Regions from separate parts of the Sutcliffiella cohnii genome, predicted to be linked through region 3. Evidence: predicted binding sites of a transcription regulator. Region 3 holds the regulator's gene; each other region holds the start of a gene.
What was found. Region 3 encodes Rex, which represses fermentation and respiration genes when NADH is low (regulators of the CRP and FNR family bind a similar motif). Its sites were predicted from a motif close to TTGTGAAATATTTCACAA; they were not measured.

Region 1: the regulator Rex is predicted to act here: its motif matches at 2,037-2,054, upstream of ric (iron-sulfur cluster repair di-iron protein).
Region 2: the regulator Rex is predicted to act here: its motif matches at 1,896-1,913, upstream of BC6307_RS08810 (cytochrome ubiquinol oxidase subunit I).
Region 4: the regulator Rex is predicted to act here: its motif matches at 1,414-1,431, upstream of nirB (nitrite reductase large subunit NirB).

Annotation. Positions count from the first base shown of each region.
Region 1 is NZ_CP018866.1:719,735-723,605, forward strand. It holds gene BC6307_RS03435 (MoeB/ThiF family adenylyltransferase) at 1-674, shown strand, start outside; gene BC6307_RS03440 (hemerythrin domain-containing protein) at 713-1,246, opposite strand; gene ric (iron-sulfur cluster repair di-iron protein) at 1,266-1,979, opposite strand; gene BC6307_RS03450 (molybdopterin molybdotransferase MoeA) at 2,162-3,439, shown strand; gene mobB (molybdopterin-guanine dinucleotide biosynthesis protein B) at 3,436-3,871, shown strand, end outside.
Region 2 is NZ_CP018866.1:1,785,565-1,789,435, reverse strand. It holds gene BC6307_RS08815 (cytochrome d ubiquinol oxidase subunit II) at 1-501, opposite strand, end outside; gene BC6307_RS08810 (cytochrome ubiquinol oxidase subunit I) at 498-1,835, opposite strand; gene BC6307_RS08805 (vWA domain-containing protein) at 2,351-2,935, opposite strand; gene BC6307_RS08800 (hypothetical protein) at 3,030-3,527, shown strand; gene BC6307_RS08795 (glycerate kinase) at 3,568-3,871, opposite strand, start outside.
Region 3 is NZ_CP018866.1:4,837,574-4,841,444, forward strand. It holds gene BC6307_RS24350 (ABC-F family ATP-binding cassette domain-containing protein) at 1-1,666, opposite strand, end outside; gene BC6307_RS24355 (redox-sensing transcriptional repressor Rex) at 1,809-2,447, shown strand; gene BC6307_RS24360 (twin-arginine translocase TatA/TatE family subunit) at 2,488-2,664, shown strand; gene tatC (twin-arginine translocase subunit TatC) at 2,682-3,440, shown strand; gene BC6307_RS24370 (YdiK family protein) at 3,486-3,689, opposite strand; gene BC6307_RS24375 (CPBP family intramembrane glutamic endopeptidase) at 3,714-3,871, opposite strand, start outside.
Region 4 is NZ_CP018866.1:1,069,950-1,073,820, forward strand. It holds gene BC6307_RS05230 (precorrin-2 dehydrogenase/sirohydrochlorin ferrochelatase family protein) at 1-447, opposite strand, end outside; gene BC6307_RS05235 (sirohydrochlorin chelatase) at 444-1,208, opposite strand; gene nirB (nitrite reductase large subunit NirB) at 1,469-3,868, shown strand.

The sequences.
Region 1 (3,871 bases), 780 kb from region 3:
GTGACGTAAGTGTTATCGTCGATGGAACTGATAATTTTGATATAAGGTTTATTGTCAATGATCTAGCACAAAAACATAACATTCCTTGGGTATTTGGTTCATGTGTTGGAAGTTACGGGATGAATTTTACGTTTATTCCAGGAAAAACTCCGTGTTTACAATGCTTGTTAAAAACGATTCCAATGTCAGGAATGACTTGTGATACTGTAGGTATACTTAGTCCAGTGGTACAAATAGTATCTTCGTATCAAGTAGCAGAAACGTTAAAGATTTTAACAGAAAATGATGAGGCTATTCGTGATACATTATTAACGTTTGATGTATGGCAAAATGACTTCTTTACGATGAAAGTACAAAATGCGAAAAGTAATGATTGCCATTCTTGCGGGAAAGTTCGAACTTATCCATATTTACGTTATGAAAACGCGACAAAAGCAGAGGTGCTTTGTGGAAGAAATACAGTACAAATTCGCCCTAAAACGATAGGGGAAATTAATTTAGACGAACTGTATAACAAGCTCACGAAGCTAGGTAAGTGTGAAAGAAATCCATATTTAGTTTCCATTATGGATGGAGATTTAAAAGTGGTGTTTTTCTATGACGGTAGAGCGTTTATTCACGGAACAAATGATATGATAAAAGCAAAAAGTGTTTATTATAAATATATCGGATAGAAGAAAAATGGGCGTCCATTATGTGGGACGCCCATTACTTATTTTACTCGTTCTAATAAGAGTTCTTTTTCTTCTACTGTTAAATATTGCTCTGCCATTGGGAACAACACTTGTTCTTCCTTCATAAAGTGAGATGTTAGTACGTCATAAGTTGTCATTACGTGAATTAGAAGCTTTTCGAATGTTTCAGGCTGAATAGGTTCTGTAATATTTTCAGTACGAGCAAGAAACTCGTGAATATTACGCTTCGCTTCATCATGTTCATATTCCATTACAACTAGTGGTCCAGACTCTTTTCCGATATACTTTTCCATCATTTTAAAAAGATATCCTTCTTCTTTTTCCGAATGAACGTGTAATTCATCAAAAAAGTTAGTAACAATCGTTCTTAAGTGCAATAAAGACTTCTTGTATTGACTTGGCTCTGTATTTTGAGCGTAGTCTCTAGCAAGATTATTCATTTCTGCCTTCGCTTCATTTAATGGACCATGTTCAGATTTTAGTAACTGCAAACCTTGAGATAATTGGATAGGCTCCCTGTTTAAATCGTTAAACATTCCACATTGTTGCATACTATTTTTCCTCCTATACTCAAGAAATCCAACGTTCTTTTGCTTTTGGGAACAATATGTTATTTTCTAAATGAATATGTTTAAACAAATCATCCTCAATGCCAGCTAAACGGCGATATACTAGTTGGTAAGTGCCGCATGCCCCTTCTGGTGGAGTGAAATCATTCGTAATCTCTCTTAATTTCTTTATAATGTCACCAGCGTGATCATGTTCATCTTCTAAATGTTTAATATGTTCTAGAAGTTCAGCGGAAGCTGTTTCCACATTTTCTCTTTCTGCTTCAATGATAGCTGGAAACACTTCCGTTTCTTCTTTTATTGTATGTTGTTCTAGTTCTGTTTTAAGTTCATGGAATAAGCTATGAACTTCTTTTAAATGTGTATGATGTTGCCCATGGACTCTAAATACTTTTGTAACATAAGGGCTAAGAGCAGGCAGCTCTTCTTGCAAAAATTGATGATGTTTCTGAATAATAATATCTATAATATCTTCACAAGATGCTTGATCCCAATCTGTACCTAATTCATTCCGTTGTTTTGCATCCATATACATATTGGATAGACTAGATAATACATCTTGTATTTCTAGATTTCTCTCTAGTACAGCTTCTATTAAAGGGCGGTTACCACCACAACAAAAATCTATTCGAACACTTTTAAAATAATCACCGGCTTTCGGAAACTTTGTAACAATATCACCTACGATAGATTGTTCATGAAAGATTTGTTCCATTTATATCGCCTCCATTATTCTTTTCACTATTATCATAAGTTTTATAGGATGAAGTGAATGTGATGTGAATCACAAATAATCAATATAAATGTCACAATAATGTGACGTGTGAGGTAAATCACATTTTCTGTTAAATGTGTTTGATAAATTGGTATTATAAGAAGGTAGAAGGAGTGAGAGGATTGACTGTTGAAACAAGAAAGCCAATTCCAGTAAAAGAAGCAATACGAAAAGTGATGAAATTCGCTGAAATAGGGAGCAACGAAGAGGTGCTTCTACCGGATAGCTATGGAAGATATTTAGCGGAAGATTTAATCGCAAGTCACGATGTACCGCCATTCCATAAGTCTCCCTATGATGGTTTTGCGATAAGAGCAATAGATTCAAAGGAAGCTTCACAACTTAATGAAATAGAATTTAAAGTAATAGATGAAATTGGAGCGGGATTTGTTACGACCAAAAAAGTTGGGCCATTTGAGGCTGTTCGTATTATGACAGGTGCACAAATGCCATATGAATGTGATGCTGTTGTGATGCTAGAGTTAACGAAAGAATATGAACGGGACGGCAAAAAATATATGAGCATTAAACGCTCTTTCCGTTCAGGTGATAATGTGTCCTTTCAAGGAGAAGATACGAAGAAAGGCACACCTTTAGTGGAAAAAGGGACACGTATTAATCCTGGAGTTCAAGCACTGTTAGCAACTTTTGGATATGAAAAAGTTCGCGTTAGTAAGAAGCCATTAATAGGTATTTTTGCTACAGGAACGGAACTATTGGAAGTGAACGAACCGTTAGTACCAGGGAAAATTAGGAACAGTAACGCTTATATGGTACAAGGACAAGTTATAAGAAGTGGGGCTACGTTTCGATACTTTGGAAAGCTGAACGATCAATTGGATGAATGCTTTGAGGCTATAAAAAATGCACTAGACGAAGTAGATATATTAATAACAACTGGTGGCGTTTCAGTAGGTGACTACGACTATTTACCAGCAATTTATGAGCGACTTGGTGCGAACGTGTTATTTAATAAAATTGGGATGAGGCCAGGAAGTGTAACAACGGTAGCAGAATTAAATGGGAAACTACTATTTGGACTTTCGGGCAATCCATCTGCTTGTTATGTAGGGTACGAGCTTTTCGTCAGACCTGTAGTTAAAACGATGTTACGCTCCTATACTCCATACTTACAGTCGGTTGATGCGATTTTAGAAGAAGATTTTCCTAAACCAAATCCGTTTACTAGATTTGTACGTGGTGCGGCTACTTTTAAAGAGGGTCACTTAGTAGTAAAAACAAGTGGTCTTGATAAATCGAACGTTGTTACCTCGCTTTCTGGTGCAAATGTATTGATCGTATTACCAGGTGGGACTCGAGGGTTTACGAAGGGTGACAAAGTAACGATCCTTCTATTAGAAGAGGAGCAAGGGACAAATACGCTATGGGCGGAAAAATGAATATTATTCAAGTTGTAGGCTATAAAAATAGTGGAAAAACAACGCTCGTTGAAAAAATAATTCGTTATTTTACAAAAAATGGTCTTCAAATTGGTTCAATTAAACATCATGGACACGGTGGTAAATTGGAAAGTGTGGAAGGGACAGATTCGGTACGTCACCAAAAAGCAGGAGCGCTTTTATCGACTGTTCAAGGGGACGGAGAAGTTCAACTATTTGCCCATGGTGAGGAATGGAGTTTAGCCAAAATTGTTCAACTGTATGAGTTTTTAAACGTTCGTAAAGTTATTATTGAAGGGTATAAAAAAGAGGGTTATCCGAAAATAGTTTTAATAAAAAATGACAATGACTTAAACATGCTTGATGAATTATCGAACATTATAGCAGTAATATGCTGGGACAACGTAGTGTTTAAAAACAACAATGGAATAC
Region 2 (3,871 bases), 1.8 Mb from region 3:
AATGGACCATGCAAACGGACTAGTAAACAACGCAACATAATCCAATTCTAACGTACCTGCTGCCGTTTCTTTAATAAATCCACCTTGAGAAACAATTAACGCTGTCGTTAATGACGCAGGGATTAACACTCCCGTAACACCGTACATTAACGTGTATCCTTTATGACCTTTCGTACCATACGTACCAAAAGCATAATAGCTTCCGCGTAGCGCTAAAAGAATGATAGAAATACTAATCGGAATTAAAAGTACTGTTCCAAAATAATATGCTGTTTTCGGGAAGAAACCTACCATGCCAATGAAGAAGAAGACAAGGAACACATTCGTAATCTCCCAAACTGGTGAAAGGTATCTTTGAATGACAGTGTTTACGATATGATGCTTTCCTGTTAAGAGCGTTTGCGCATTAAAGAATCCAGCCCCAAAATCAATCGAGGCAACGATTACGTAACCGAAAAGGAATAGCCATAGTACGGATATACCTAATATTTCAATCGTCATACGGCAACACTCCCTTTCTCACGTATCTTTTCGATTTCATTTTCAACTGGATTTTTTCTAAACATCCGAGTTAATACGACAATCGTTCCAACCATCAAAATAAAATATAAAACAGCAAAGGCGATAAACATTGCCCAGACGTATGGTGAAGTTGTCGCACCTTCAGCTGTCGTCATATATCCTCTCATTATCCAAGGTTGACGTCCTAACTCGGTAAACCACCAACCAGCTTCAATCGCAACCATCGCCAACGGACCTGACGCAACTAAGCCCCAGCGGAAAACTTTAGAACGAATGATGGACCAATTAAATTTAAGACCTATCACATAAACGAGTGACAACAACATAAGTCCTATTCCAATCGACACCATAATATCAAAGAAGTAATGAATAATATATGGTGGATGATATTCTTCTGGAATATCATTTAATCCTGTTACTTCTCCTGTAAAATTACTATGCACTAAAAAGCTTAATGCGTACGGAATTTTAATAGCATACTTTACCTCATTTGTTTCCGTAAGGACACCGAAAAGTACGAGCGGTGCTTCCCCTTCTGTTTCAAAATGCCATTCCGCAGCAGCTAACTTTTCTGGTTGATACTCAGCAAGGAATTTACCAGATAAGTCTCCAACTAACGCTGTTGCTATTGTAAAAACAAAAGCAACTTTCATCGTTAAAGCTAACCCTTTACGGTGATATTCATGACGATTTCCTTTCACTAAGTGAAAAGCAGCAATTGATGCAAGTATGAAACCCGCTGTCATATACGCTGAAGTTAACACGTGTGCTACTTTCGTCGGCATCGCTGGGTTAAACATCGCGAGCAGAGGAGAGATGTTTGTTAATTCACCATTTAATACAGCAAAACCTTGTGGCGTATTCATGAACGCATTTACGGACGTAATAAATAGCGCCGACATCGCACCACCAATCAGCACAGGTGCTAAAAGGTAGAAGTGATGCTTCGGGTTTTTGAAACGATCCCACGTATATAAATATATTCCTAGAAAAATAGCTTCAAAGAAAAACGCGAACGTCTCCATAAATAATGGAAGTGCCACTAGCTGACCAGCGAATTCCATAAACCGTGGCCATAATAATGCTAGTTGGAGGGCAATTGCTGTTCCTGTTACAACACCAACTGCTACACTAATGACATATCCGTGAGCCCAACGCTTTGCCATTAATAAATAATGATCGTCATTCCGCTTTAATCCAAGCCAATGCGCAACCATAATAAAAAGCGGTACCCCAACCCCGACCGTCGCAAATACAACGTGAACGGATAGTGTTAACATAGACAAGTACCTACTAAACTCTACTGATTCCATTTATGTCACCTCATTTACTGTTCCTTTACACATTATATATACAGTATAAACCGAATTTGTTTGTGAAATATATCACATTTTGAACAGATTTGTTACGAATTAGTAGCGAATTTGTGACGGAAGAATATGGGAGGGTTAGAATGTTTACTAAGAAGTTTACATTATATATGGAGTAAATGCTTGAAACAATAGACAATAATGCAGGTTCCTTGCTCTAGACAGGAAGATGTAAGTTTGGTGCTGCTTGAGGTGGCGGGAATGTACTTGTGACTGATTTTTGTATCGACGGAAATTTTATGCTGACTTTTGCCGCTCGATTGCACCAGTTTCGGAGATTTATGCACCACTTCCGGGTTGGATTGAACCACTTTTCCGGGCTTATGCACCAGTACGGTTTTTTGCTAACTTTTGCAGCTCAATTGCATCCTAGGATACTAGACCGCACCATTTCTCCAGTTTTATACATGAAACTAAAAAAAGTGACAACCTACAAAGGCTATCACTCTCTTATTAGTTTATATATTTCTTCTATCTATTACCGCCTCACAAACTACATCATACATTTTTTCCACACCCTTTTCTGATGCTTCGAACTGGAAGGCATTATCGATAGATATGCCGAGCGAATCTGCTTCTTTAACGGCATCTATGTTTGCTCCCATAAAAATGAATTCCCAGTTATATTTTTCTTGTTGATGAGTAATTAGCTTTTTTAATTTTTCATAAGTGAATTCACGACTGGCATTTTCCATGCCGTCCGTTGTAATAACGAAGATTACTTTGCCTGGACGATGCTTTTCTGAAGTACTCTTCAATCGGTTGCCTACCGACACGATACTTTTTCCTACAGCATCAAGCAAAGCAGTGGTACCTCGAACGAAATATTCATTGTCCGTTAATGAAATAGAATGTGCAGAAACACCGTCCCACAAGATTTCATAGACGTCATCAAATAAAACAGTTGTTAACTTAGTTTCTCCCGGTAACTCACCTTGCCTTTTAACGAACGAATTAAACCCTCCAATTGTGTCACTTTCTAAACCAGCCATGGAACCGCTTCTGTCTAATAAAAAAATTATTTCTGTTAATTTGTTGTTCATCTAAATCATCCTTCCTTCTGTTTATGCTATAATAATAGCCAATTAAAACCAATAAATGGTCGCCTTAAAAGCGACATTTTCGGAGGATGAAGGAATGATTAATCCTGAATTATTAAAACAATTAGAAGCATACATCTCACTACATATGGAACCAAAAGTACTTTACTCTATGGATGCGGATTATTATTTGGAGAAACAAATTTCCGAAAATGTTATCAATATCGAATTACAACAATTTATTAAAAGAAAACAGCAACCTACGTTTACCGAAGTGCTGTTTCAATTTATAGATAAGAAAGGTTTGAAAGATTCGGAGGTATATAAGAAGGCCGGCTTAGACCGAAAGCTTTTTTCAAAAATACGATCCACGCCTAATTACCGACCACGGAAAAACACGATAATCCAATTAGCATTAGCGCTAGAATTAGATAAAAAACAAACCGACAAACTATTACGTTCCGCCGGTTATACGTTATCTGATAGTGATATGTTTGATCTAACGATACTTTTTTGCTTAGAGAAAAAAATATACAACATATATGAAGTAAATATTGCTCTTGAACATATAGGAGCAAAACTATTAGATTCTTAAATATTGATAGTGACTGTCTAAGTTGTAACTAGGAAAATGTTTAGCTTTTTTTCTGTCTTCCTAAAACCGTTCCAATCTGCAATAGTTTCATCATTCGTTTTGTTGTTTCGTAGAGAAGTGTCTCACCGTTTGTAATTGCCTCTTTTAACGACATTGGTCCGTCTACAATCGAAAGAATAGCTTTAATTCCTTCCTGTTCAAGCAAAGAAGAATTATCACCAATGGAACCTGTAATGACAATAACTGGCACACCATTTTCTTTCGCAATTCGAGCAAGTCCTACTGGTACTTTTCCCATTAAGGACTGGCCATCAATTTTACCTTCACCTGTCACAACTAAGTCG
Region 3 (3,871 bases):
CTTTCTGTTTTTCAGTAGAAGAGTCTGTGGATAACTTATTAAGTTCTTCTATCTCAAACTTCTTTTGCACGAAGTAATCATAGTCACCTAAAAACTCTACAGCATTCTGAGAAGATAGTTCGATTACTTTTGTGGCAATCCGGTTAATAAAGTAACGGTCATGTGATACGAAAAGTATAGTGCCTGGATAATCCATTAATGCATTTTCCAATACTTGTTTGCTATCAAGGTCTAGATGGTTCGTCGGTTCGTCTAAAATAAGTACGTTTGACTTTTGCAACATCATTTTTGATAATGCAAGACGTGCTTTTTCTCCCCCACTTAAACTGTTAACAGGTTTTAAAACATCATCACCACTAAACAAGAAATTTCCTAAGACAGTTCGAATTTCTTTCTCTACTAAATGAGGATAATCATCCCATAACTCGTCCAGAACCCGTTTGTTGGAATGTAATTCTGCTTGTTGTTGGTCATAATAACTAATAGAAACATTCGCTCCAAATTGAATTTTTCCAATTTGTTTAGGGAGTTTCTCCACAAGCAATTTTAACAATGTAGTTTTCCCAACGCCATTAGGTCCAACTAACGCAACACTATCACCACGATGAAGCGAAAGGTTTATATTTTCGAAGATAGGCTTATTTTCATATGAAAATGTTAAGTTTTCTACTTTTAACACATCATTACCGCTTTGCCTATCGATTTCAAAAGAGAAGGAGGCCGATTTTTCATCGCCTTTCGGTCGCTGCATTAACTGCATTCGATCTAACTGCTTTTGTCTACTTTGTGCCCGTTTCGTTGTAGACGCTCTTGCAATATTACGTTGAACAAAATCTTTAAGCTTGGAAATTTCATCTTGTTGCTTTTCAAACATTTTCATTTCTCGTTCGTATTGTTCTGCTTTTCGTTGTAAGTATTTACTGTAGTTTCCAATGAATTTAGTGGATTCATTTCGAGATATTTCGTAAACGATAGAAACTACTTTGTCTAGGAAATAACGGTCGTGGGAAACGATTAATAGGGCACCAGGATAACTTTGTAAGTAGGATTCTAGCCACGTTAACGTCTCTATATCTAAATGGTTCGTCGGTTCGTCTAAAATAAGTAAATCTGGCTTCGTTAATAGTAACTTACCAAGAGCTAATCTTGTTTTTTGTCCACCACTCAAACTGGTAATTGGTGTGGTATAATCAAAGGTAGCAAAGTTTAGTCCGTGAAGAATGGACCGAATATCTGCTTCGTATTGGAAGCCACCTTGTTGTTTATACGATTCTTGTAGGGAATCATATTCTTTTAATAATTTGGCATACTCTTCATCTGAAGAAAAACGTGTAGGATCTGCCATTTTCTCTTCTAAGTCTCTCATTTGTCTTTCCATTTGTTTGAGATGAGAAAAAACAGAAAGAAATTCTTCCCAAATGGAGCGGCTTGAGTCTAATCCGGTATGCTGTGCAAGGTAACCGATCGTAACATTCTTCGGTTTAATAATTTCACCGCTATCATAAGAGAGTTGATTAGAAATTATTTTTAAAAGTGTTGATTTACCAGCACCGTTTCTACCAACTAGTGCGATTCTGTCTCGTGATTGTACTTCTAGCTTTATATTCGATAAAATAAGTTCAGCACCAAAATATTTATGTAGTTGATTTACTTGTAAAATAATCATTTTTTCACCTCTATATTAAACTTAGTTTATCGCTCTTCTACTAATTGTTCAAGCAAGCGATAGGGTAAAAGAATGAAATCGTTTACGTTCAATGTAATTGGAAAAAATAGAGAGTAAGTAGGATTGTAAATGGGGGAATAGGATGAGTAACGAACAACTAAAAATACCACAAGCAACTGCAAAACGATTACCTTTGTATTATCGATTTTTAAAAAATCTTTATGCATCCGGTAAACAAAGAGTTTCTTCTTCTGAGTTAAGTGAAGCGGTAAAAGTTGATTCAGCGACGATTCGCCGTGATTTTAGCTATTTTGGAGCGTTAGGGAAAAAAGGGTACGGATATAATGTTCAATATTTGTTAACTTTTTTTAGAAAAACGTTAGACCAAGATGAATTAACATATGTTAGTCTAATAGGTGTGGGGAATTTAGGAACCGCTTTCCTTCACTACAATTTTTCAAAAAATAATAACACGAAGATAACTGTTGCTTTTGATGTAGATGAAACGAAGATTGGCACAGAAATTGGAGGTGTTCCCGTACGCAATTTAGATGATTTAGAGATGGAGCTTCCTGACGATGTAACAGTTGCAATATTAACAGTACCAGCTCATGTTGCGCAACCTATTACAGATCGCCTAGTCGCTAAGGGAATTAAGGGAATATTAAACTTTACACCTGCGCGAATAAATGTACCAGACACTGTACGTATTCATCACATCGATTTAGCGGTAGAATTACAATCATTAGTATATTTTCTAAAACACTATCCAACTGAGTAAAATAGTAGTAGAATAAGTATATTTCGAGGAGGTGACAAGAATGCCATTAGGTCCAGGAAGCATTCTATTAATTGTATTTGCAGCACTATTAATATTCGGTCCGAAAAAGTTGCCAGAACTCGGGAAAGCAGCCGGAAATACGCTACGTGAGTTCAAAAAGGCTACTAAAGGTTTAGCCGATGACGATGATGATATAAAAAAAGAAGACAAGAAGTAATGTAAGGATGAACATATATGACAGATAAGGAAATGTCGGTCTATGACCATATAGGAGAACTGCGCAAGCGATTAATTATAGTAGGTTCCCTTTTTATGGCCTCCGTTATTGGTGGGTTCTTTCTTGCAGAGCCGATTATTGTCTATTTACAACATACAGAGCAAGCAAGAGATTTAACGATGAACGCTTTTCGCTTAACAGATCCTATTAAGGTATTTATGCAGTTTGCCTTTTTAATTGCGTTCATTATTACGTTTCCTGTTGCTTTTTATCAGCTTTGGTCCTTTATTAGCCCAGGCTTATATGAGAAAGAACGTAGAGTAACACTTAGCTACATTCCAATTTCTTTAATTTTATTTTTAAGTGGATTAGCATTTTCCTACTTTGTTTTGTTTCCATTTGTAGTTTCTTTTATGATGGGTCTTGCCAATCGCTTAGAAATTAATCAAGTAATTGGCATTAATGAATACTTTCAATTTCTATTTCAATTAACGGTTCCATTTGGAGTTTTATTTCAGCTACCTGTAGTCGTTATGTTTTTAACTAGATTAGGTATAGTGACACCACAATTTTTTGTGAAGTTCCGTAAAATAGCCTATTTTATACTTTTAGTAGTTGCGGCTTTTATCACTCCACCAGAATTGTTGTCACATTTAATGGTAACTGTGCCGTTATTTATTTTATACGAAATTAGTATTATCATTTCTAGAATTGCGTATCGTAAAGCTAAATTAGCCGAAACAAAAATGGAATTAGAAAATATGAATAAAGATTAAAAAAGCAATCCCTCGGGATTGCTTTTTCTAATAGGAAAAATAATATTATTTTTGCTTCTTCATCTCTTTAATTTTTCCGTGTAAAAGGTAGGCCCGGATTGCCACTCCAAAATCAAAAGTTGCAATTAACATAAAAAGAATGGTGTGAAATTGCCAAATCGTTTCACCTTTTGTTACGACGGCAAGGTAGAGAAATAAAATTCCCATAATGGAATAAAATACAACCATTCTTAATGGGGTAATGCGCATAAATTATATCCTCCGTTATCTCTTCTATAAAAACAAGTATATGAAGCTTTGCATTTGCTCTAGTTTTTCAAGTTGACGCTCAATATCTTCACGAAAAATTTGTTGCACTAGAACGACAAAGGAATTCATCGAAACATGAGCGATAATTGGGACAATTATTCGGTTCGTTTTTACATATAGGA
Region 4 (3,871 bases), 1.1 Mb from region 3:
TTCCTTTTGTAAATGCTGTTTTATTGTTTTTGCTAATTTTGGACTTGCACCGGATGTACTTACAGCAATCTTAAGATGACCTTGTTTGATGTAAGCAGGAAAGTAGAAGTTACTGCTGTACTGATTGTCTACTATATTGATTAAAGGAACATGAATACTAACTTTATTTGCAATTCTCTCATTTAACTCTCGGTTGTTTGTTGCGACAACGGCCAGGAAACAGTTAGTTGGGATGTATGTGAGTATTTCATCAAAATTATTTATCGATATATTTACATAGTGAAAACGAGGGATAAGTGCTTGTAATTCTTCTGAAATGTTTTCACTAATAATGGTGAGGTCGGCCCCTTCCTCTAGCAAAAATTTCACCTTTCTCGTTGCAACTTTTCCACCACCAAAAATAACACATTTTTTCGCATCCAATTTAATCATTAATGGTGTTGTCATCTTTCTTCCTCCTGAACAATTCTCTCAGAAATTTTAGCTTCAAGCCATGAAGTCATAAGAGGATGAGGGATTAACGTTTGACCATTCCACATTACGTCTAACCCATCTAACTTAGATGGTATCTTTTTTTCTGTTAAGTAGCCTTGGCTAATAACGAGCGGGATAGCTATTAGTTTTTTTCCATTTCGTAATAATCTCTTTGCAACGAATGTAACATTATCAGGGTGTAGAGTTGCATAGCTAATGGCAGAAAAAGAGTAGTGATGTTCGATTTTTTGTTTTAATTTCTCTAAAAGCTGTTTCCAAATATGATTATTATAAGCCTGTTCACTTCCATGGGCGATAAGTAATAGATTTTCTTCACTTGAATTGCTGGATAACATATTTATTTGCTCAAAAATTAATTTGAACAAAATTGGGTCATCATCCATAGGACTACACCATAAAATAGGAGTGTTTATAGATATTTGTTGAATTTCAGGATGGTTCGTTGAATGATCTAATCCAAGCATATATTTTATTTCATTAAGGTGAGTACTTCCTGATGAAACAAATAAAGGAATGATAATAATTTTGTTTACGCCTATATTTTCTAATAAGCTTATACCACTCGAGATAGTTTGTTCTTTATCAAATTCTAAGTACGCTATCGTTTTTGGAAAAGGTGTTTGAACAGCTTGAACAGTATTTTCTATCAGTATTTTAGCTTGGTTATTTTTCGTACCATGTGCAATAACTAATACTCCATAGTCTTTCTTCACTAGATGAACTCGCTCCTTACACATACTTATTTTTTCATTTTACAATAAAGAGGGTAAGATAACCAATGAACAAAAATTAATTCAAGTGTGATAAATAGCACAAACAGATCTGCTAACACGATATATAATAAAACCATAAAGAACTAACAACCTAACTTGTGAAAAGGTGAGCAAGTTGGTGTGAGTCATATTTTTTTAAGGATACTTGTGAAATATTGAGCAAACTTTTTTGAAATGGACGCGCTAGAGGAGGAACGAATATGAAGCAGCTCTTAATGATAGGTAACGGCATGGCAGGAATTCGCTGTATCGAGGAAATATTAAAAAGAAATAAGGATCGGTTTGAAATAACGATTATAGGGGACGAGCCACATCCAAATTATAACCGTATTATGCTTTCCAATGTACTACAAGGAAAAGCAAACATGAATGAAATCATTATGAACGAATGGTCATGGTACCGTGAGAATGGGATTACACTGTATACGGGCGAAAAGGCAGTTCAAATTAATAAAAATAAAAAGTATGTTACTACTGATAAACAGCGGACAATTTATTTCGATGAGCTCATTATCGCAACTGGCTCTAGCGCTTTTATTTTACCAATTCCGGGAAGCGAGTTAGAGGGCGTTATTGGTTTCCGTACGATGAAAGATACAGAAACAATGATAGAAATGGCAAAAACGAAGTCTAAAGCCGTTGTCATTGGTGGAGGACTACTCGGTTTAGAAGCAGCACGCGGATTAATAGATCAAGGAATGGAAGTGCACGTTGTACACCTTTTATCAACATTAATGGATCAGCAATTAGACGCTCCAGCAGCAAGATTACTGAAAAAAGACCTTGAAAAACAAGGTATGAAGTTTTTAATGGAAAAGCAAACATCTGAAATTTTAGGAACAGAACATGTAGAAGGCTTAAAATTTAGCGATGGCACGACTATTGAATGTGACCTAGTCGTGATGGCGGTTGGTATTCGTCCGAATATAGCCCTAGCAAACGAAGCTGGGCTTGAAGTAAACCGTGCCATTATCGTTGATGATGTGATGAGAACTTCTGCTCCATCTATTTATGCAGTAGGAGAATGTGCGGAGCATAACGGAATTGCTTACGGTTTAGTAGCTCCTCTTTACGAGCAAGGTGTTGCACTAGCTGACTATTTAGTAGGTAATCCGACAGAAGGTTATAAAGGTAGCTTATTATCCACTCAATTAAAAGTTTCAGGTTGTGACTTATTCTCGGCAGGTCAAATACTTGAAAATGATGATACAGACGCGATTGTCGTACATGACACAGCGGCAAAAGTTTATAAGAAAGTACTCGTGAAAGAAAATAAAATTGTTGGAATCGTATTGTATGGAGACACGTCAGACGGGAATCGCTTATTCTCCATGATGAAAAAAGGGACTGACATTTCTGAGTTCACGAGAGCTTCAATCTTACAAAAAGCAGGTGAAGGAGATAATGCTAGTCTCGTAGCGGAAATGCCTGCGGAAGAAACTGTTTGTGGCTGTAACGGGGTTACGAAAGGAAACATCGTTCAAGCAATTTTAGAGCAAGGATTAACAACGTATGAAGATGTAAAAAAATGTACAAAAGCTGGAGGCTCTTGCGGTAAATGTAAACCAGTTGTAGAAGATATTTTAGCTCATACACTTGGTGATTCATTTGATGCAGCTGCACAAACAACGGGAATGTGTGAATGTACTTCGTTAAGCCGTGATGAAGTAGTAGAGCAAATAAAAGAAAAAGGTCTTCAATCTCCAGTAGAAGTACGCTATGTTCTAGAATTTTCAAACCCAGAAGGATGCTCCAAATGTCGTCCGGCTCTGAACTATTATATGCGTATGCTTTATCCTGAAACGTACGAAGATGACAAAGCATCTCGTTTCGTTAACGAACGTATGGAAGGAAACATCCAAAATAACGGGACATTCTCTGTTATTCCTCGTATGTACGGGGGAACAACAACGGCGGATGAGTTAATTCGTATGGGAGAAGTAGCGAAGAAATACGAAGTTCCATTAGTAAAGGTCACAGGTGCTAGCCGAATTGGACTATACGGTGTGAAAAAAGAAGATTTACCGCAAGTGTGGCAAGACTTAGGAATGAGTTCTGGTTATGCATACTCAAAATCATTACGTAACGTAAAATCTTGTGTAGGTTCAAGATTCTGCCGATTTGGTACACAAGATTCACTAGGTTTAGGAATTCGTTTAGAGCAAGAATTAGAAATGGTAGATACGCCACATAAAATGAAAATGGGTGTTACCGGTTGCCCACGTAACTGTGCAGAAGTGTTAACAAAAGATTATGGAGTCGTTTGTGTAGAAAACGGTTATCAGCTGTATGTAGGTGGAAATGGCGGTACCGAAGTGCGTGAATGTGATCTTCTAACAACAGTGAGAACAGAAGATGAAGTAGTCTTATTTGCGAAAGCGTATATGCAATATTACCGTGAAACTGGTGTGTATGGGGAGCGTACTGCACCGTGGGTGGAGCGTCTAGGTGTAACGCACATTAGAAAAGTGTTACTTGATGAGACTCGCCGAAATGAATTAGTGGAAAAATTTGACCAAGCTCGTGCTACGTATGAAGAGGCATGGAGCAAAATGAGTAAAACAGATAATAAAAAAATATATGAAGTGACGAGAAAATAAGGA